Regions from separate parts of the Veillonella sp. 27098_8_77 genome, predicted to be linked through region 2. Evidence: riboswitches for the same ligand, from Rfam matches in the RefSeq annotation. Region 2 holds a riboswitch; the other holds the start of a gene.

Region 1 (11,900 bases), on a different contig from region 2:
TATTTAATCAATATGTGAAAGCCATAAGCCGATATAATCGTATGTCTGTTATGTTTGATTATGCGAATACACCGACGATTAATGATTTAAAAGCAGGCAAGCATTTAACTGTATTTAATACACCGAACTTTAAGCAGCTACAAAAAGAATTAGAAGAGGCTAAGCAAGAGGGTATTCCTTATGATGAAATGAAGGAGCCCCTAGATAAGTTGCTTTCAAAATTGAATGAAATCACACCGGTAGCCGAAGAATTGGATGCATATTATAAATCTAAAGGATACACCACAGATAACCATGCTAAGGAACAGCAATTAGGTCCAAAATATGTACAGTTGTATGAGCAATTTGTGCCTATCTATGCGGACTTTGATAATCTGATGCATAAAATTAACCTCGATCGATTGCAACAACGATTACAACAATTGCGTGATGCAGGTAAGAAAAATGCAGCCGCTGCACAAGAGGTTCATTTGAGGCTTACCGCTGTTCTTGAAAAGCTAGATGGTGAAAACCAACCGGATGTGAACGCGATTAATCAAGAGTTACAAGCAATTGGTGATTTGTCTAATGGTATTACTAGCTCTAATTATGATACTGTTAAGAGCTCCGTAAACTCTACAATCGGCGCTATTCGAACTTATATGGCTTCAAAACAAGATAAGGATTATAATCGTATGGTTGAGGCTTACAACCATTATATTTCTAATATGAATACGACCGATATGAATGAGCTGGATTAATAAGCGTTGAGTTTCCAGTACGTTATATGAATACAAAAAGGCTGTATCAAATGAAAATGTCATTTGATACAGCCTTCTTTTAGCTTCTCTTACGAGCTGATGGTATTCGATTAGATAATGAGAATAATACGAGTGCGACCCAGATACAGCCGAATGCTATGAGTTGGGCTGTACCAAAGCTTTCACCAAAGTAGAAGATGGCTAAGAAGAAGCCCATGGTAGGAGACAGGTATTGTAAAAATCCGAGAATGTTTAGGGGCAATAGACGAGCACCATATGAAAAGAGAATGAGCGGGATTGATGTGGTGAGGCCGGCGCCGATGAGGAGGAGACCGGTCGGCGTTAGGTTATCGATAAAGGCCCACGAGGTGGTATCCACAGCTACTAAATACCATAATGCTACCGGTGTGACGAGCCATGCCTCGAAGGCGATGCTCGAAAATGGATGGATGGTGAGACGTTTTTTGACGGCCCCATAGAGGCTAAAGGATACGGCTAGAATGATGGATACAATTGGTAATGTACCCATTTGGAATGTCATAATGGACACACCTAAGACGGCGATAGCGATGCTGAGTTTCTGTGGCCATAGCAAGGTTTCTTTATAGATTAGGATGCCTAGTAATACATTGAGCAATGGGTTGATGTAATAGCCGAGGCTCGTGTCGAGTACGTGCTGATTTGTAACGGCCCAAATGTAGGTAAACCAGTTGACGCTGATCAGCACAGCGGCCAGTAATAGTAGTCCTAATTGCGTAAGATGGGTGTGCAAATGTTGTATGTCGATGCGCAGTTGTTCACGTCCCGTAGCGATGACGAGAAAGAACATCCAAAAACCGGACCATATGATGCGGTGCGATAATACGGAAAAGGATGATACTTGGTTTAAAAGCGCCCAATAGAGGGGCAGCAAGCCCCATATTAAACAGCACAGTAATGTGGTGCTGAGACCTTTTTTGTTTATTTCGTTCATAATACGACCTCCCACTCGTAGAATTATTATAACATGGTGATTATGTAGTGGAGTTGACTTATATATGGAATACTTGAAATCATATCTATGCGTTTTTGTTATTGCATGCATGAGTTAATTATAACTTAAAATTTAGCACTTATGATTTCCGGTTATGTTCATTGACTTTGTGAATAATTTTACACTATATTGGACATAGAACAACGAATATGGAGAATAGGTGTCGCAAGACTTAATAGAGAAATCGGTACAAGCCGATGCGGTCCCGCCACTGTGAGGATGAGCCTGCTTTCAAAAATGCCACTGGAGCAATCTGGGAAGGCGAAAGCAAGGTGTTGACCCCAAGCCAGGAGAACTGCCTATTTGATAATCACCGTTATGTACCTACGAGCGATAGGAAGGGGATTGAGGTATGCTAGATACAGTGCTTTGGCTACAGTGTTTTTAGTGTACCATTCAATATGTAACCTAACGTGTCACTCTCGGGTGGCACGTTTTTTATTTGCCACATTAGAGAGTCTGTTTTATATGGCATAGGCTTACTAGTTTAATCGGAGAAGCATCATATGTTGATGGGCACATATTTGCGCCTATGTAACTCATATACAAGCAACTCACTGGTACGGTGCGCTGTTCCCCTGTATGGTTTCAAGTTGAAAAGGAGGCACATATATGTCTGACAAAAAGACTTCAAAGGACGCTGAACGCGATTTACTGGCGCCTGTATCCTTTGATGAGTTTGAGAAACCTACGTATGAACGATGGCAGGCTGAGGTTGAAAAGGCGTTAAAAGGTGGCGATTTCAATAAAAAAATGTTCACCAAAACCTATGAAGGTATTACGTTACAACCTATTTACACACCTGCATTGCATCAGGAAAAGATTCCTAAGGGCGTTTATCCTGGCGCAGGCGAGTTCCTACGTGGTACAAAAGCAAGCGGCTATATTAAAGATTCTTGGGGTGTATCCCAATATGTGGACGAATCCTTACCTAAGGATGCCAATCATGCAAGTTTATACGAAATTGTGAAAGGCGCTACCATTCACAACATTCGCCTTGATGAAGCAACACGCCATGATCAAGACGTGCAAGTAGGCGCATCTGTTGGCGTAGGTGGCACATCCTTGTCCACAATGGACGATTGCAGCCAATTAATTGAACGATTTAATCTTAAGGAAAATCCTTTATACATTGAAACTGGCGCATCTGCAGCAATCTTGCTAGGTATGTTGTCGGCTACTGTGAAAGCTTCTAAAAAGCAAACATCCGATTTGAAAGGTCTCGTTGGTGCAGATCCTATCGGCGTGTGGGCTAAAGACGGTGCATTACATATGTCTTTAGATACTGCTTTTGATGAAATGGCACATACTGTTGTATGGTCTAAGGAACAAGCACCTGAGCTTAAAACGGTGCTCGTATCCGGCGATGTATACGCTAATGGCGGTGCTAACGATGTGCAAGAGGTTGCTTATGCATTGGCAACAGCTGTTTGCTACGTACGTCAATTAGCACAACGCAACATCGATATTCACACCATCGCTAAGAGCATGATGTTCACATTCTCCTTGGGTGCTAACTTCTTCATGGAAATTGCTAAATTGCGTGCATTGCGCGTACTTTGGGCATGCATCATGGAAGCTTTTGGCGCAGAAGAAGCTGACCGCGCTGTTCATGTACACGGCAGAACATCTGCTTTCACAAAAACTGTATACGACCCATATGTAAACTTGTTGCGTAACACCACACAAGCATTCTCTGGCGTTGTAGGCGGTCTCAATAGCCTTGAAGTATCTCCATTCGACCAACCAATTCGCAAATCCGATGAATTCTCTCGTCGCATTGCTCGTAACATCCAAGTTATGTTGCAAACTGAATTCGAATTGCGTCAACCAGTCGATCCTGTAGGCGGTTCCTGGTATGTAGAAACATTGGCTGCTGAATTATGCGAAAAGATTTGGAATGAATTCCAAACTATCGAATCTAAAGGCGGTATCATTGCTGCATTGAAGGAAGGGTATCCTCAAGCGCAAGTTAAGACGATTCTTAATGAACGCTTTAAGAACCTTGCATTCCGTAAGGATGTAGCCGTTGGTAACAACATGTACGCGAACATGACGGAAGAATTGCTTGATCCAAAACCTGAAAATCAAGAAACATTGCGTCAAAAACGGGTAGCTCATCTCGAAGAATACTTGGCAACGGCAGATCCAGACGCGGTTGTAAAAGCTCAATCTACACTCGAAGCAAGCACAACGGAACCAGGTGCATTGATTGGACTCATCGAACTTGGGGCATTGCAAAAAATGACAATGCGTCAAATCCGTAAGGCCTTGGATGCGGGCGATATTTCGTCTGAAACAATCGAACCTATCACAGCTCATCGTTGGACGGAACAATTTGAAGCCCTTCGTATGCGTACGGAAAATTATAAACAACGCACAAAGGATAATGTGAAGGTATTCTTGGCTAATATGGGCCCTATTCCTCAACATAAACCTCGTGCAGATTTCTCCACAGGCTTCTTTGAAGTAGCGGCATTCGAAGTTATTAAAAATGACGGTCATGAAACAACGGCTGATGCGGCCAAAGCAGCTCGTGAAAGTGGCGCTGATGTAGTAGTTATCTGTTCTACAGATGCTACATATCCTGAATTAGTACCACCACTCGCTAAGGAATTGAAAGAAACTATGCCTCACGTAACGGTTATTTTAGCAGGTGCACCTTCTAAGGAATTAGAACCTGTATACCGTGAAGCCGGTGTAGATGATTTCATCTCTGTTCGCGCAAACTGCTACGAAATTCTACATGCGTTACAAGATAAGAAAGGGATGTGAGCTCATGTTTAAAAATCCAGACTTCTCCTCTCTTGGCTTGGGATCTCAGACTGCCACATCTCGCGATGCATGGCTTGCTGAGCTTAAAAAAGAAACGGGAAAGAACTTTGAAGAATTATATAACACAACAATGGAGCAAATCCAATTAAAACCTCTCTATACAGAGATGGATTATGAAGGAATGACACACCTAGACTATATGGCTGGTATACCTCCATTCTTGCGTGGACCTTACTCTACCATGTACGTAACTCGTCCTTGGACAGTACGTCAATACGCAGGTTTCTCCACAGCCGAAGAATCCAATGCGTTCTATCGTCGTAACTTGGCAGCCGGTCAAAAAGGTTTGTCTATCGCCTTTGACCTTGCTACTCACCGTGGTTATGACTCCGACCATCCTCGCGTAGTGGGCGACGTTGGTAAAGCGGGCGTTGCGGTAGACTCCATCCTCGATATGGAAATTCTATTCTCCGGTATCCCTCTTGACCAAATGTCCGTATCCATGACAATGAACGGCGCTGTATTGCCTGTTATGGCGTTCTACATCCTAGCTGGTGAAGAACAAGGCGTTGATAAAAAGGTTATGGCTGGTACAATCCAAAATGATATCTTGAAAGAGTTCATGGTACGTAATACCTATATTTACCCACCAGCTACGTCCATGCGCATTATCGGTGATATCTTTGCGTATACATCCCAGTACATGCCTAAGTTCAACAGTATTTCCATTTCTGGCTACCATATGCAAGAAGCGGGTGCAACGGCGGATATCGAATTAGGTTACACATTGGCCGATGGTCTTGAATACATCCGTACCGGTGTAAATGCAGGCCTCCATGTTGACCAATTCGCTCCTCGTTTGTCTTTCTTCTGGGCAATCGGCAAAAACTACTTCATGGAAGTGGCAAAAATGCGTGCAGCACGTATGTTGTGGGCTAAGATTATTAAGAGCTTCGGTTCTGAAAATTCAAAATCCATGGCACTTCGTACACACAGCCAAACTTCTGGTTGGTCTTTAACAGAACAAGATCCATTCAACAACGTTGCCCGTACATGTATGGAAGCGATGGGTGCTGCGTTGGGTCATACGCAATCCCTACATACGAATGCGCTTGATGAAGCCATCGCGTTGCCTACAGACTTCTCTGCACGTATTGCGCGTAATACACAACTTTACATTCAAGATGAAACTAAGGTATGTAAGGTTATTGATCCATGGGGCGGTTCCTACTATGTAGAAGCATTGACTGATGAATTGATTCGTCGCGCTTGGGGTCATATTCAAGAAATCGAATCCCTTGGTGGTATGGCGAAAGCGATTGACACTGGTCTTCCTAAGATGCGTATTGAAGAAGCGGCAGCTCGTCGCCAAGCTCGTATCGACTCTGGCCGTGAAGCTATTATTGGTATCAATAAATATCGTCTAGATAAAGAAGATCCATTGGATATCCTCGACGTAGATAACACGGCTGTACGGGAAGCGCAAATTCGCCGCTTAGAACAATTGCGTGCTAACCGTGACGAAGACAAGGTTCAATCCTGCCTCGAAGCGATTACAAATGCCACAGAATCTGGGGAAGGCAACTTGCTTGCTCTTGCACTTGAAGCAGCTCGTGCTCGTGCATCCTTGGGCGAAATTTCCTTCGCTGTTGAAAAAGTTTGCGGCCGTCATAAAGCGGTTATTCGCTCTATTTCTGGTGTATACTCTAGCGAATTTGAAGATGACGATGTAATCAAAGAAGTACGTCGCATGGCGGATGATTTCGAAGAACTCGAAGGTCGTCGTCCACGTATCATGATTGCTAAAATGGGTCAAGACGGTCATGACCGCGGTGCCAAAGTTATCGCTACATCCTTCGCGGATATGGGCTTTGACGTGGATATCGGACCTTTGTTCCAAACTCCAGAAGAAACCGCACAAGACGCTGTGGATAATGACGTTCACATCGTCGGGTTCAGTTCTCTTGCAGCAGGTCACAAAACATTGTTACCTCAACTTGTAGAAGAACTCAAGAAACGTGGCCGCGGAGATATTTTGGTTGCCATCGGTGGCGTAATCCCTGCTCAGGACTATGAATTCCTACGCGAACATGGCGCAGTGGCTATCTTTGGACCTGGTACAGTCTTGCCTGTAGCGGCTAAGAAATTACTAGAAACATTGATTGACCACATTCAAGACGAAGAATTCAATGGTTGATACATACCGTCCCGATTGGGTGCCAGAAGATGCTAAAAAAGATGATACCTTCGCGTGTCACGTAATGAAAGGCGTCAAAGAAATGCATGACGGCCTCTTATCTAGTTCCGCTCATCTGGCTCCGTCGGTACGTCCCGTACAGCGGCGTAAGAAATTATCTGTCGCTGATTATGTACGCGGTATCGAGCAGGGTGACCGCGTTATACTTTCACGGGCTATCACATTAGTAGAAAGTAATAATAAGGAACACTTTAAATTAGCTCAACAAGTGTTACAAGCCATATTGCCTCGTACAGGCAAGGCGTTGCGCATCGGTATTACCGGTGTGCCTGGGGCTGGTAAAAGTACATTTATCGAAGCTTTCGGGAACATGCTCATTGAAGCAGGTTACAGGGTAGCCGTACTTGCCGTAGACCCTACTAGCCAAGTTACAAAGGGTAGTATTTTGGGCGATAAGACGCGGATGGAAACGTTGACGAAACATCCAGAGGCGTATATCCGTCCATCGCCGGCTGGTGGCACACTAGGCGGTGTGGCTCGTAAAAGTAGAGAAACCATGCTGCTTTGCGAGGCTGCCGGATACGATATTATTCTCGTCGAAACCGTTGGGGTAGGGCAAAGTGAAGTTACCGTTCGTTCCATGGTCGACTTCTTTATGCTCATCGTATTGACCGGTGCCGGCGATGAATTACAAGGCATCAAAAAAGGCGTTATGGAATTGGCCGATGCCATTGTGGTCAACAAGGCGGATGGGGATAACCTCAAACGGGCGCTCATTGCCCGTAGTGATTATGATCGGATGTTACATTATATCCGCCCTGCTACGGAAAAATGGAAAACCCAAGCCTACACATGTTCTGCCGTTACAAAGGATGGCCTCGACGAATTGTGGGATGTAATCCAAGAATTTTCTGAACAAGGCAAAGAAAATGGCGTATTCCTCAAACGTCGTCAAGAACAATCCCTTCGTTGGGTACGCGATATGATTGATGAACACTTGCATAACCTATTCTTTAATAATGTAGTCATTCAAGGTCGTATGGGCGAAGTCGAAGCGGCTGTCTTAGATGGAGAAATGAGTGAATCTCAAGCCGTCGAAGAACTTATTGGCGTCTTTGATAAGTCCTTAAAATAATCTCTATACATAAAGGCATAGTATCTATACTGCTATCGATTTGTAATCGATAGAAATTGATAGGTACTATGCCTTTTTTTGTTTCATGAAATGCATAAATATAGCTTTCATAAAAATCATATTTAGTATATAATTTAGTTATAGATGTATACTCTATAGGTTATTTTAAAAGGAGAGATTTATTTTGAATCCATTAGTAAAAAAACTGACAACAGCAGTATTGTGTGTAACTGCTCTTACATCCCCATTATTTATGAGTGGCTGTAGCTTCTCTAAGATTGCCAATGGGGTGCAACAAGGCGCTCAAAAGGCATCGCAACAGGATGTTAAAGTATTCAATAACTATATCGAAGCGATTGGCGATTTTAATAGTTGGTCCGTACGCTTTGGATATGCTATCAATCCGTCCGTTCAAAAACTAAAAGAGGGGCAACATTTAACAAGCTTCATGGCACCACACTTTGATACCTTACAACAAAAGTTGCAAGCTGCTAAAGACGCTGGCGTACCATATGATGATATGAAGGAACCTTTAGACAACGTATTGGCTGTATTAAAGGATATTGTACCAGTAGCCAGTGAATTGGATACGTACTACCAAACTAATTCATATCAAGCAGATAATTATGCTAAGGAACAACAATTAGGACCTAAATACGTTCAACTATATGATCAATTCTATGCAGCATATAATCAGTTAGACGCAGTAGTTCACAAACACAATACGGAAAACCAACAAGAACAGTTGAAAGAACTTAAAGATTCCGGTAAGAAAAATGCTGCCGCAGTTCAAGAAGTTCATTTACGCTTAACGGCTCTATTAGATGGCTTTGAAGAAGGCAAACAAATCGATGTAAATGCAGCTAACCAAGAGTTACAAGGCATTATGGATGTGGCTAGTAGCGTTACTAGTCCAGAATATAACACTGCTAAGTCTCAATTAAATACAACTATCGGTAGAATTCGTACATTCTTAGGTGACCAATCAGCTGATCATTACAATGATATGATTGAATCCTACAATCGCTTCATTGGTAGTATGAATCGCTTGGATATTAATAAACTTGATAAATAATATCTAGCCATGTACGTACAAGGGCTACATCAAATAGCATGTCTATTGATGTAGCCCTTTTTTATGGTATGCCTCATATGTTTTGATGTATAAAAACGTGTTATAATTATAAGATAAGAGCCTAAATGGGTGTAGGTTTTTGGAGGTTAGTATGAGTAGTATTACACATTTATTCGCAGCCGGTGGGTTCGTCATGTATCCACTCGTTATTTTTCTCGTCGTTACGCTGATGATAGGCATTGAGCGTTTTTTGCTATACCGCAAGTTTCGCAAGGACATACGCCAATTCACGGCTGTTCTAAATAATCATCCAGGTTGGATTATGTTGCCAACCGTATTGGAACGAGATACGCAAAATCTAGGTACTCTCTTTGCAAAGGCCTTGCGCAGTGCAAAAAATTATAATGGTTTAGAAAACCGCTTGCAAGACTTGGTAGGCTATACCGATGAACGTTTAAAACGCGGCCTTAGCTGGCTTAGCATGATTGTTACGATGGCGCCGTTGCTCGGCTTGCTCGGTACCGTTCTCGGCATGATTCGCGCCTTTGCCGTTGTAGGTGGCGACATTGGGGCCCCGACCATCATCACAGGTGGTGTATCCGAAGCCTTAGTGGCAACTGCAACAGGTCTTACGGTGGCTATTATTGCCCTCGCTTTTCATAGTTATTGTGCGGCGAAGGTGAATGATTTTATCGTAGCCTTAGAACATGAATGTGGCAGCATCCTCGATGCGTACAACGAGGAACATGACCTATGAGACGCCGTACATTAGGAGTGAAAAAAGAACCAACTATTATGATTATCCCTATGATTGATATCGTATTTTTCCTATTGGTATTCTTCATGGTCGGCACCTTATACATGAATACGGAGCAACAAATTCCGTTAAATTTACCATCCACATCGACTTCGACGGCTAAATCCATTGAACCGATCATCATTACTCTTACTACATCGCATAAACTCTATATCGATAACCGCGAAATTTCTGCAGATAATCTCTCCCAAGAGGTACAGGATATCGTGCGGACCACGCCACGTCAGGCTTTTGTTATTCGCGCGTCTAAGGATGTGTATTATAACGAGGTTATCGCCCTTCTCGATATGCTGAAAGTAAATGGCGCTAAGTATATTAGTGTCGCTACGGATCGGAAGTGATTCTATGTTTGAATCGCATTATTTTCGACCGTTTTTGATATCCCTGTGCATCAGTATCCTCATGATAACGGGCATGGGGCTTTCACTAAAGGGCATGGGTGGCACTGGTGCAGGCCAAGAGGCAGCTGAGATTAGCTTTGATTTGGCCGATGCTGGTGAAAGTGAACACGCCGAGGATCATCCGACGGTAACGCCGCCACCAGAGGAATCAAAACCGCCTACTGACGCACCTGCATCGGTAGCTCAGAAACAAGAAACAAAACCTCCTGTAAACACTGTGGAACCCCAGAAAAAGATAGACACAGAACAACCAACACCGATTACAAAACGTGAATGGGCTGTTCCAAAGGCTATAGAATCTGAGGCCACTGGCGGTGAGACTGGTGTAGTGACACATCAAAAACAGGAACAACAAAAGAAATTAGTAGGCAATGACGTATCGACGGATCCGAATGCTCAAGGCAATGGTCTCGATAATACAGACAAAGACCTATCGTTTTTTGCGGATGCACTCAATTTGTTGACGCCGGGTCAACGGGCGTGGCTCGAACAATCGGATATTAATCCTACGGAATATTTGCGCCAAGTGAAAGAACAAGGCCAAGCATCATCCGTGCAAGGCGAAGCCGTTGTGCGCGTTAACTTTGACGCCAATGGTAATGTCATCGTCGGCGTTAATACACCTCGTATCGTAGAGGATTCCGTTCCTCCTGACGTACGAGATGAAGCCATCCGTATCATCAAGAATAGCGGTAGCATTGTTAACAAACGTGGACAAGTCGTGTCCCTAGCCATCCCTGTCGTACTAGGACAATAAAGAGGCATACCTCACATACAAGACCGTATGTAAGATATGCCTCTTTTGTTATGCCTATGATTTGCTAGGTGAGTAATCTCTTGTTCGACTACGTGCTATTGTTTGCGTCTGTTGCTCAACTACGTGCTATTGTTTGTGTCCGTTGTTCAACTACTTACGTTTTAACGCCGTTTTCGTGCTGTTGAACACCGCATAGTAAATGATGACGCCACCGATGAACAATGTCACCTGCATTTGCGTAGTATATTGATCAACGCGCCACAACGCAAAAGCGTAGAAGAACATCGTAATGAGCATGATTAAGAATGATACGATGCGACGCACATTCGTGTGCACTACATCAGATGTGGTGATACGGTTTCTGTTGAAAGCCACGTATACAAGGGATACTAAGATGTCTATTATGTATACGCCTAAAATCCAGTTAATGGGCATATCGTTGAATACGAATAAGCCTAAAACGACAAAACTGATGAGAAAAAATAATTTCATCAACGTGCCCGCTGTTTGGGGTTCCTTTTGTTGTTGTACGCGATCTCTATGTTGTTTCTTTGCCATGATTACTCCTATATAGATTAGTATGTTGATACGATATATAATTTATTTATACATTACTATTATAATAATAAATCACAAATCAATCTATACAAAAAATAGAAATGGTGAATTGGAGATGCTATTTCGAAGTGCCTATGAGATATGGATATATCAATAAATTTTGTTTTATCTAAAAACCGAACATTAAGAAATACTAATATATATATTATTCGGAAAAATACATAAGATTTATTGAACCGAGCTTTCACATATGGTACAATTATTATATAAAAAATCTAGCTTTCACCATGCAAAGGAGACATCATGATACCACGTTATACACGAGAAGAAATGGGCCATATTTGGAGCGAACGCAACGAGTTCGACACAATGTTATTGGTTGAAACATTGGCATCTGAAGCGCAAGCTGAGC
Region 2 (11,900 bases):
CTGTTTCAAATACTTCCTCAGCAGGGCCTGTCATAAGAACCGTGCCATCCTCCAAATAACTGATGTGTAATGTGCCAAGATATAATTCTACATCGACCTCGCGTCCTGTAAGACCTTTTTCATGGGACATAACAGCAGATGCGCAGGAACCTGTACCACAAGCAAGCGTGGCGCCAGCACCGCGTTCCCAAGTGCGGACCTTAATATGGTGGTCGTTTACGACCTCGATATAGTTCACATTTGTATTGGATGGGAATGCATCGTGTTTTTCAAGAATTGGACCTTGTGTTGTAACAGGTGCTTTCGTGATGTCATCCACAAAAACTTCTGTATGAGGTACACCGAGAAGAACGGAACTTACCGTTACTGTTTCGCCATTTACATCGAGGTCTACATCGATGACCTTATCCATGGTTACATTCATAGGAATGTCTTTACTGTTAAAGAAAGGTTTGCCCATGTCTACTGTCACTTGTGTAACAATGCCATTTTCGATGGTCAATGTTGGTTTCATAACGCCTGCTAATGTTTCGATGGTGAAAGTATCTTTTGTAATTTCACCGTGTTCATAGGCATATTTGGCAAAGCAACGAATGCCATTGCCACACATTTCTGCTTCGCTGCCGTCTGAGTTGATGATGCGCATGCGTACATCACATGTATTAGATGGTACAACGATTACAAGACCATCAGCACCGATGCCTGTGCGTCGATCGCAGAGGCGAATCGCAAGATCTGTATAATCTTTATTAGCTCCATGGGAATCAGCAAAGAGAATAAAATCATTGCCGAGACCATGCATTTTTGTTAATTTCATACATACTCCTATTCGTAGTCGCACTCGATTACATGCGACAATTCCCTACAATAGAGTAGACTTTCACTATGATACGCGTGAAAGTCTACGATTAACTATATATAATATAACATTATAACACAGAATAGGGTCTCTCTTTATTGTTCAATGTAAAAATGTTAAAATATAATGTAATGTAGTTTATCGGATATAGAAAGAGGAACACACATGCGAATTCAAGGGATTTCTGGATCTCGAGGCGTTGCTGTTGGCAATGTGTACAAATATATACAAGAAGAAATCGTAATACCTGATTATGAGGTAGCTGATGACCAAGTAGAGGCTGAAATTGGAAAATTTGCTAGTGCTATGGCCGCTACCCTTAAACAATTAGATACGATTCGTCAAAAAGCATTGGTTGATATGGGGGCTGATGAGGCTGCTATTTTTGAAGCTCATATGCAAATCGCACAAGATCCATCCTTGTCTGATGGCATTAAGTCCCTTGTAGAAAATTCAAAGATGAACGTCGTAGCTGCTACGGCGCAAACGATAGAAACCTTTGCGGCTATTTTCATCGGTATGGACGATCCATATATGCGTGAACGTGGTGCGGATATTAAAGATATCGGCGATCGTTTGATGCGTAACATGCTTGGCATGAACCCTCGCGGTTTATCTCATATTTCCGGTGAGGTTATCATCGTGGCTCACGATTTGGCTCCATCTGATACGGCTTCACTAGATAAAAATGTCGTAAAAGGTATTGTAACAGCTGCTGGTGGTCCTACATCTCATGCGGCTATTATGGCGCGCACCTTAGAAATTCCTGCCGTTATGGGTGTCGGTGATATTGAAAGCTTTACTGACGATGTGCGTGCTGTTGTACTTGGCACTGATGGTGAAGTCATTACAGAACCATCCGATGAAGAATGGGACCGTTATACAAAAGAAGCAGCAGATTTCCAAGACGAATTGAAACGCTTGAAGGACTCTGCCAATTTAGAAGCCGTTACAAAGGACGGACATCATGTTGATTTATTCGGTAATATTGGTAAATCTAAAGATGCGGACCATGCGTTGACCATGGGCGCTCAAGGTATCGGCTTATATCGCACCGAATTCCTTTACATGGAAAACGATGAACTGCCTACAGAAGATGTACAGTTTGAACAATATAAACAAGTAGCAGAGAGTATGAAGGGCCAACCTGTCATCATTCGTACCATGGATATCGGTGGTGACAAGGAATTAAAATGTCTAGATTTACCAGAAGAAATGAATCCATTCCTCGGGTATCGCGCCATTCGTATCTCCTTGAATCGACCTGATATTTTTAAGGTTCAATTACGTGCACTCCTTCGGGCCAGTGCATTTGGGGATATTCACATCATGTATCCTATGATTGCATCCGTAGAAGAGGTTAAAGCGGCAAATGCTATGCTCGACGAATGCAAGGAAGAATTAATGGCTGAAGGGATAGCTTTCAATACAGATATCAAAGTAGGTATTATGATTGAGGTGCCAGCGGCAGCCGTTATTTCTCCGATTTTGGCTAAATATGTAGATTTCTTTAGTATCGGTACGAATGACCTTTGCCAATATACATTGGCCGTAGACCGTATGAATGAGGCCATCGGCAATTTATATCAACCATTGCATCCAGCTGTATTGCGCCTCATCAAACACGTAATTGATGCGAGTCACGAACAAGGTAAATTTACCGGTATGTGTGGTGAGTTAGCGGGTGATCCAGTTGCAACTATGATTTTATTGGGCTTAGGACTTGATGAATTCTCTATGACTGCATCATCCATTCCATTGATTAAAAATATTTTACGCTCTGTTACAAAAGCAGAATGTGAAGCATTTGCTCAAAAAGCATTGACTATGAATACAGCTGAAGAAATCACAGCCTATGCAAAATCATTGCTTGCTGAAAGAGGTTTGGCATAGACCATAGCTTTCATAAAAACAAACTTGAATTTGATAGGGGTAAACTGATACAATACCTATATTAATAGCAAAGATATTAGGCGTTTTTGTGCGCTCCGTAGAAAGAGGTAACTCATGAAAGAAGTAACAGTAGAAATCACAAACGAATCTGGTTTACATGCTCGTCCAGCGACTGCATTTACACAATTGGCTGCAAAATTTGCGTCCAAATTGACTATCGCAGCAAATGGTAAAACAGCAGATGCTAAATCCATTTTGACTGTATTAACATTGGGTGCAACAAAAGGCACATCCGTAGTCTTAACTGCTGATGGTGCTGATGAAGATGATGCATTAGCAGCACTTAGCGAGTTCTTAACAACGAACCACGACTAATACGCAAAAGAGGCAATACCCTAATCATTAGGATATTGCCTCTTTTTATTTTCCCATATTGGCAAAGCGCTCTACAGCAACTGTAAAGTCATTGATTGTTTTATCTACATCACCATGTTGTATACCATCGCGTACACAATGGTTGATATGTCCTTCGAGGACCACTTGGCCAACCTTATGCAACGCGGATTTGGCTGCATTGATTTGGGCTAGTACATCTTCACAAGGAATGTCTTCTTCAATCATTCGATCAATAGCTTGCACTTGACCTAAAATTTTACGTAATCGACGATGTAGATTGTCTGAATCCATACACTGTTTCATAATACTCCTCCAATTTGGGCATGCTTCATCATCTTATCTATTATACGACAATATGGTTAACAAATACAATATGTAGAGGTATGCTAAAAATAGATAACTTATGATACAATACAATCAACATATAATTGTATTGTGGGAATGTTATTTGGGAAAGTTTGTATACTTAGAAGTCTGCTAGAAGGCAGGCATAGGTGAATCTATGTTTATATTTCGAATAGTGCGCCGATTAGTTCTTATCATTTGTATATTGCTAGGGGCTATATATGTATATGATACATATCAAAGCTATCAAGGAACAAATCGCGTTAGTAAGGCTCATACAACTGTAGAACAGACAATTGAAGAAAATGAAGATACATTAAGTCGGTGGGAACGCTTGCATCGTATTTTTACCTTCCGAGAAAAGGTTGAAGCCGCGCTTCATCAACGTGTGCCAAAAGATAAATGGGTGAAATCGGAAAGCATTCCAGACAATGCGAAACGTGCTCTTGTGGCTATTGAAGATAAGCGCTATTACAAACACGGTGCCATCGATGTGCTCGGTGTAACGCGTGCCTTTTATGTTAATAGTGTAGCAGGAGAAACAGTTGAGGGCGGTAGTACAATTACCCAACAATTGGTAAAAAATCTATTTTTATCATCTAAACGGACGATGACGCGTAAAGCGGAGGAAGCCATCCTTGCGGTAGAGATGGAGCATTACTATACAAAAGATGAGATTTTAACCATGTATTTGAACACGGTTTATTATGGACATAACTATTATGGTATAAAAGAAGCGTCCGAAGGGTACTTTGGTACCAGCCCTAGTCGATTGACCTTAGGCCAATGTGCAATGCTAGCGGCTTTACCAAATGCACCAACCTATTTGGACCCCTATGAAAATTACAAGGGTGCAAAAGCGCGTCAAAAATTAGTTCTTGTTCAAATGGTAGATCAAGGTATGATATCTCAAGCTGAGGCAGATTATGCATATAAGCAAGAACTTGGTATAGAATAAGATATATTATTCGTAAACGAAATATATTATATAATTGAATAAAATTTCTACTTGCATTTATAAATATGCAGTGATATACTAACACCTGTAGTCGATAAGACATGAAGAATTCATAATGAATTCGTAGTATAATAATAAATGGTATGAATCATACCTAGTATAATTTAGTTTATGAGGTGTTATCATGGGTAAAGCAAATAAAGTAGTACTCGCATATTCTGGTGGTTTAGACACATCCGTTATCATTCCTTGGTTAAAAGAAAATTATGGCGCTGAAGTTATCGCTGTATGCGTAGACCTTGGCCAACCTGAGGATTATGATGCAGTTGAGAAAAAAGCAATCAAATCCGGCGCATCTAAAGCATATATCGTTGATGCTAAAGAAGATTTCGTGAAAGATTATGTATGGCCAACTGTAAAAGCTGGTGCTGTTTATGAAGGTAAATATTTATTAGGTACATCCTTTGCTAGACCTTTGATTGGCAAAATTCTTGTAGATATCGCTAAAAAAGAAGGTGCTGATGCCATCGCTCACGGTGCAACTGGTAAAGGTAATGACCAAGTTCGTTTCGAATTGGCTATTAAAGCGTTGGCACCTAATATGAAAATCATCGCTCCTTGGAGAGAATGGGATTTGAAATCTAGAACAGATTGCATGGAATATGCTGCTAAGCATGATATTCCAGTTGTGGCAACTAAATCTCATCCATATTCCATGGACCAAAATGTATGGCATTTATCCCATGAAGGTGGGGATCTTGAAAATCCAGCAAATGCTCCTAAAGATGATGTATATTTAGTAACACATACACCTGAACAAGCTCCTGATGAAGCTGGTTATGTAACTGTAACTTTCAAAGAAGGCGTACCTGTAGCCGTTGATGGTCAAGAAGGCACTCCTCTTCAATTATTGGAAAAACTCAACGAAATCGGCGCACACTATGGTGTAGGCGTTGTAGATATCGTTGAAAATAGATTGGTTGGTATGAAATCTCGTGGCGTTTATGAAAACCCAGGTGGATCTATTATCATGTATGCTCATAGAGAACTTGAATACCTTTGCCTCGACAGAGCAACATACCACTACAAAGAACTTATTGCTAACAAATACGCTGAACTCGTATATGATGGCATGTGGTTTGCACCATTGATGAACGCGCTACAAGCATTCGTTGATGAAACTCAAAAAACTGTAACTGGTGATGTAAAACTTAAATTGTACAAAGGCAATATTATCTCCGCTGGTGCAACTTCACCATATTCCTTGTACAGTGAAGATTTCGTAACATTCGAAGAAGACGATGTATACAACCAAGCTGATGCAGCAGGTTTCATCAACTTGTTCGGATTACCTCTCAAAATTAATGCTTTAATGAAAGAAAAGGCAGGTAAATAATGGCTAAATTGTGGGGCGGGCGTTTCACAAAAGGCACAGATAAAGCGGTAGAGGATTTTACGTCCTCTATCGCTTTTGATGCGCGGATGTACGCCGAAGATATTGCAGGCAGTAAAGCACATGCTACAATGCTGGCAAAACAAAATATTATCTCCGACGCAGATCGGGACGCTATTGTTGAGGGCTTAACAAAGATAAAAGGCCAAATTGATAAGGGTGAGTTCCCATTCTCCGTGGCTCTTGAAGATATTCATATGAATATTGAAAAACGCCTAACAGATGATATTGGTGAAGCAGGTGGTCGCTTACATACAGGCCGTAGCCGTAATGACCAATGCGCAGTTGATTTACACATGTACGTGCGTAAAGCCGTAGTAGAAATGGGCGAGCTCATTGTCGATATGCAAAAGGCACTCATTGAAACGGCTGAAAAATACAGCGATGTTATCATGCCTGGCTATACGCATTTACAACGGGCACAACCTGTATTGTTCGGTCATCATATGATGGCATACTTCTCTATGCTAGAACGCGACTTTGACCGTTTGTTGATGGTCTTCAAACACGCAGACATTATGCCACTTGGTGCAGGGGCTTTAGCAGGTTCTACGTACGGTATTGATCAAACATATACGCAAGAATTATTGGGTTTCTCCCGTATTTACGAAAATAGTATGGATGCCGTATCTGACCGTGACTATGTGGTTGAATTCTTATCCTTTGCATCTCTTGTGATGATGCATTTGAGTCGTCTTAGCGAAGAACTCATTTTGTGGTCCTCTAATGAATTCAATTTTATTGAACTTGATGATGCGCATTGCACAGGCTCTAGCATCATGCCACAAAAGAAAAATCCTGATGTATGTGAACTCGTTCGTGGTAAAACAGGCCGTACTTATGGCCATTTGTTAGGGCTTTTGACCACATTGAAAGGCTTGCCACTTACTTATAATAAGGATATGCAAGAGGATAAAGAGGGCATCTTTGATGCTATCGACACGGTACACTTTGCATTGTCCATTAATGCGGCGATGATTCGCGGTATGAAGGTCAATGGGACTCATATGAAAGCTGTCCTCGATGACGATTTCTCGAATGCTACCGATATGGCAGACTACCTTGCGAAAAAAGGTGTGCCGTTCCGTGAGGCTCATGAAATTGTAGGCAATGCTGTGCATCATTGTATCGAAAAAGGTTGTGTATTACTTGATTTATCCGTTGAGGATTTCAAAGCAATCTCTCCACATTTTGATGCGGACATTCTAGATGCTATTTCCATTGAAGCTTGTGTAGCAGGTCGTAACAACTATTCTGGTACGGCTCCAGAATGTGTGGAAAGACAACGTAATAATGGTAAGCAAATTATTGCTAACGAAGAAGCACAAATCGATAGCTGGAAATCTATCGTAAACTCTGTACAAGAGTAATGCGTATCTGTTAGGATCTTAAATGATTTCTTAGATTATAAAATTGGCTTCACCTGTGGGTGAGGCCAATTTTTGTATATGGACCACCTAGTTTTAAATCTTAATTGGTGTATGGTGAAATTAGCACAATCTTATTTATTTTGTGTCTTTTTGAAGTGGACGTGTAATAAACAATGGTCTTGTAGCAAGATACTATAACTTGAATAGATAGTGATTTTTCATATATTTGATTGATTAAACTGAAAGAAAATGATACTCTTACATTCTTTATACCGTTTCTAATCAAAAATAATATATAATTACTATATTTTTATTCAATTCGTGTAATATGCGGTGTCCACTAATAAAGTACTTTTCATTTACCACCTATGGTGTTATTATTAATTCGAAAAACAAATAAAAACGGTACTTTCACATTCCCGCCCATTACAGCAGGAACTGAACGTACTTAGCGGTTTTAATATATTACGTGAATTATGGACGAGAAAAAATTCACCTTACGAAAGGGGATTGATACATGAAAACCACCGCTAAAAAAATGTCTGTATTCCAGCTAACCACAATGGTAGCAGCCAATATGCTAGGAGCTGGGATCATTATGTTACCAACCAATTTGGCTCAAGTTGGTACTATTTCAGTGTTATCTTGGCTCGTGACAGCTGTGGGTGCGCTTTTACTAGCGTATATTTTTGCTCAAGCGGGTATGTTCTCCCAAATTAAAGGAGGCATGGGCGGTTATGCAGAACATCGCTTCGGTAAGACTGGACATTTTATGGCGAGCTATGCTTACAGCATATCTCTCATCATTGCTAATATAGCGATTGCAGTTTCCGCAGTTGGCTATGGCTCAGAATTCTTTGGTGTTGATCTAAATGCAACGCAAACAAGTCAAGTAACAATCGTCTTGTTATGGTTTGCAGCGATTTTGAACTTTAGAGGAAATCGCTTTACCGGTCAGCTCAGCAATATTACTATTTGGGGCTGTATTGTACCAGTGTTATTGATTGGTACGATTGGCTGGTTCTGGTTTAGCCCAGATACGTATTTGGCGGCATGGAATCCAAACGACTTGCCGTTCTTTGAAGCAATTAAACAATCCATTGCTTTAACATTGTGGGGCTTCCTAGGATTTGAATCTGCAGCAGCAAATGCAGATGCTGTAGAAAATCCAAAGAAAAACGTGCCAATTGCAACATTTGCAGGTACATTAGCAGTGGCGGTGATTTACATCTTGTCCACTAATGTTATGGCCGGTATCGTGCCTAACACAGAATTATTAAATTCCAATGCACCATTTGGTCTCACATTTGCATACATGTTCAATGACACAATTGCAAATGTCATCATGGCGCTCATGATCATCTCTTGCTGTGGTGCATTACTTTGCTGGCAATTTACATTGTCTCGAGTATTCAAGAATGCAGCAGAAGCAGGTTATTTTCCTAAGGTGTTTGCTCGTGTAAATAGCAAAGATGCACCTGTGCGTGGTGTATTTATCTTATTAGCTATTGAAACAATTCTTACATTGTTCACAGCTAATGATTCCCTTCGTGATCAATTTGAAACATTGGTAAACCTTGCGGTTGTAACTAATGTAGTGCCTTATATCCTCTGCATTATTGCAGTACCGACTATGATGCACATGTCTGGCTTAGAAAAACGTCGCATTGAGCGATTCTATTTTGTCGCTGCCGCAGGTGTTCTATACTGTGCATACGCAGTGTATGCATGTGGCGTCGATGCTATGCTCGGCAGTGCTGTTGCAGTGACTATTGGGATTTGCATTTACATGATACGCAAAGGTTGGTTAGCGTATCGGGCACAACGGTTTCAACAAAGTATTGATTAATTGAATATTCTCTCGTCTTATAGAGGCTGTTACTTCGGTAATGGCCTCTTTTGGTTATATGTATGGCAAAACAATACACTAGGGGGTATATGTATTGTTAGAAAATTATAAATATAGTATATTTATAATTGATAAAAGTGAATAAACTGAGTGTCGGTTTTACCGAGCGTAAAAGAGGAAAATGGGTGTAAATCCTATACTATGAAAATAGCTGTTATGAGGAGCAATATTTCGTATTAGGGTCACTGGGAAACTGGGAAGGCTGAAATATTGTGATGAATCAAAAGTCAGAAAGCCTGCTCAATCTTGAGGAACATTGTGCTAGAACACGGTGTTTTAATTTAGGTTAGTCAGGCAGGCTAATCTTTTTTTATGGTTATTTCATAGATCTTATTACACAGCATCATATTACATGTTTTCTTTCTATGTTTATTCACTATTAGGTGTTTTTATTTAAAAAGGGTATAGGAGGTGCCTATGGGCAAACGCTTTGCCAAGCAATTAGGACAATTTATTGTTACCTTGTTTGGCATCACATTTTTGACATTTTGTCTCACCTATTTAGCTCCAGGGGACCCAGTTACGATGCTACTGGAAACGGCGGATACTATCGTGTCTCAAGAAATGATTGATGAAACTCGAGCACAATTAGGCTTGGATAAGCCGTTTATCGTACAGTATGCAAACTGGGTAGTCAATGCAGCACAAGGTGACTTAGGAATGAGTTACTCTGCTAAAAAACCTGTAGTAGATCGCATGTTAGAAGCATTACCTGGTACGCTTGCATTGTCAGGAACCGCATTGGTATTTACGATTATCTATGCATTACCGGCAGGTATACTGAGTGCGTATAATCGGAATAAATGGATAGACTATGTACTGAGAAGCCTTTCTTTTATAGGCGTATCTATGCCGTCATTCTGGTTAGGCCTTGTATTAATTTACATTTTTGGCTTAAAGCTCGGCTTGGTTCCAATCGCTTCATCTCGTGTAACAGCGACAGGCGTTATTTTGCCAGCCGTTACATTGGCCGTTGTCGTTGGATCTAAATACATGCGTCAAGTTCGACTCGTTATCCTTGAAGAGATGCAAAAGGATTACGTTATCGGTGCCCGTGCCCGTGGCGTGAGCGAAATGAAGATTTTATTCGGTCACATTTTGCCTAATGCCGTATTGCCATTGATCACTATTTTAGGTGTTCTTATTGGTTGGTTATTAGGTGGTGTAGCGGTAGTTGAAATGGTATTCTCCTGGCCTGGCCTCGGGAATATGGCCATTTACGCCATCACTATGCGTGACTATCCATTGATTGAAGGTTTTGTGTTATGGGTTGCTATTGCATACATGTGTATCAATGCTTTAGTTGATGCATCCTATGTTCTATTGGACCCTAGATTGAAAAGGGAGAGAGCATAATGAAAGAATTTATTCAGAAACATAAATTGTTCTCTTTCTACACTGCATTGATGCTCGTTATCGTATTCATTGCTATCTTTGCACCATGGCTTGCTCCGGGCGATGCTTTCACATCGGATATGTCCAAGGCATTACAAGCACCTAGTACTCAACATTGGTTTGGTACCGACAAATTGGGCCGTGACGTATTGTCTCGTATCATTTATGGTACTCAATTATCTTTGTTCATGGGTGTATCCATCGTAGTGATTATGGTGAGCATTGGTACAGTCATCGGTGCCGTAGCAGGTTACTTTGGTGGCAAGGTTGAAATGGTTCTTATGCGCTTGGCGGATATCATGTTATCTTTCCCAGGGGTAGTGCTCGCCATTGCCATCGCCGGTATCTTAGGTGGTAGTATTGTAAATACCATCTTAGCATTATCGGTTGTAGGGTGGGCTAAATATGCGCGACTTGTTCGTTCTATGACGTTGAAAGTACGCGGTGAAGAATATGTAACGGCTGCTGTTATGATGGGGGCCTCTACATGGACGATTTTACGTCGTCATATTATTCCTAATATTTTGCCACTCGTTGTAACCACAGGGGCTCTTGATATTGGGGCTATTATGATTGAAGTTGCCGGTTTATCATTCCTTGGTTTTGGTGCGCAACCACCAACACCTGAATGGGGTCTTATGCTTAATGAAGGTCGTCAATACTTGCAAACGAGCCCATGGCTCATGGCGTTCCCTGGTTTGTCGATTTTAATCGTAGTATCCATATTCAATCTTTGGTCTGATTCTCTACGCGATGTAGTGGATCCTAAGAACCAAGGTTAATCTTAGTATTTGGAATCTTTATTAGGCCTTTGCGGCATAATAATGATATATAAGCTTTGTATATTGTGTTAATAAGGAGATTTTAAATGAAAAAATCTTGGAAAAAGGCTCTTTTAGCAGGTCTTAGCATTGTAATGATGGGTTCCTTCATCGCTGGCTGTGGCTCCGATAACAACGGCTCTGCAAATAAAGACGTATTGAAAGTAGGCGTAACTAACTTCGCTTCTACTTTAGAACCTACTGAAAACTTCTTCGCTTGGGTTGTAATGCGCTATGGTGTAGGCGAAACATTGGCTAAATTTGATGAACAAATGAAACCTCAACCATGGATTGCATCCAAATGGGAAGTATCCCCAGACCATAAAACATGGACTTTCACAATCAACGATAAGGTAAAGTTCTCCAATGGTAAAAAAGTTGATGCTGCAGCTGTAAAAGCATCTATCGAACGGGCTTTTGAAAAATCCAATCGTGCAAAAACATTCTTCGAATATGATTCCATCGAAGCAAATGGCCAACAATTGGTAATTCATACGAAGA

Evidence for each region. A riboswitch is a leader RNA that binds a small molecule or an ion and turns the genes downstream of it on or off. The one in region 2 is predicted to bind cobalamin.
Region 1: it holds a riboswitch for cobalamin, as region 2 does, so the genes downstream of both, O3617_RS03640 (methylmalonyl-CoA mutase family protein) here and nikB (nickel ABC transporter permease) in region 2, are expected to answer to the same signal.

What each region holds. Positions count from the first base shown of each region.
Region 1 covers NZ_JAPVXW010000004.1:46,429-58,328, forward strand. Annotated here, with positions in the region: gene O3617_RS03630 (DUF3829 domain-containing protein) at 1-740, shown strand, start outside; gene rarD (EamA family transporter RarD) at 820-1,713, opposite strand; cobalamin riboswitch at 1,915-2,091, shown strand; gene O3617_RS03640 (methylmalonyl-CoA mutase family protein) at 2,386-4,548, shown strand; gene scpA (methylmalonyl-CoA mutase) at 4,553-6,745, shown strand; gene meaB (methylmalonyl Co-A mutase-associated GTPase MeaB) at 6,738-7,880, shown strand; gene O3617_RS03655 (DUF3829 domain-containing protein) at 8,065-8,955, shown strand; gene O3617_RS03660 (MotA/TolQ/ExbB proton channel family protein) at 9,107-9,712, shown strand; gene O3617_RS03665 (biopolymer transporter ExbD) at 9,709-10,113, shown strand; gene O3617_RS03670 (hypothetical protein) at 10,175-10,930, shown strand; gene O3617_RS03675 (CAAX protease) at 11,081-11,488, opposite strand; gene purB (adenylosuccinate lyase) at 11,792-11,900, shown strand, end outside.
Region 2 covers NZ_JAPVXW010000007.1:51,334-63,233, reverse strand. Annotated here, with positions in the region: gene dapF (diaminopimelate epimerase) at 1-817, opposite strand, end outside; gene ptsP (phosphoenolpyruvate--protein phosphotransferase) at 1,025-2,752, shown strand; gene O3617_RS05725 (HPr family phosphocarrier protein) at 2,867-3,127, shown strand; gene O3617_RS05720 (metal-sensing transcriptional repressor) at 3,173-3,451, opposite strand; gene O3617_RS05715 (transglycosylase domain-containing protein) at 3,651-4,451, shown strand; gene O3617_RS05710 (argininosuccinate synthase) at 4,636-5,847, shown strand; gene argH (argininosuccinate lyase) at 5,847-7,274, shown strand; gene potE (putrescine-ornithine antiporter) at 7,792-9,123, shown strand; cobalamin riboswitch at 9,255-9,442, shown strand; gene nikB (nickel ABC transporter permease) at 9,601-10,539, shown strand; gene nikC (nickel transporter permease) at 10,539-11,360, shown strand; gene O3617_RS05685 (ABC transporter substrate-binding protein) at 11,447-11,900, shown strand, end outside.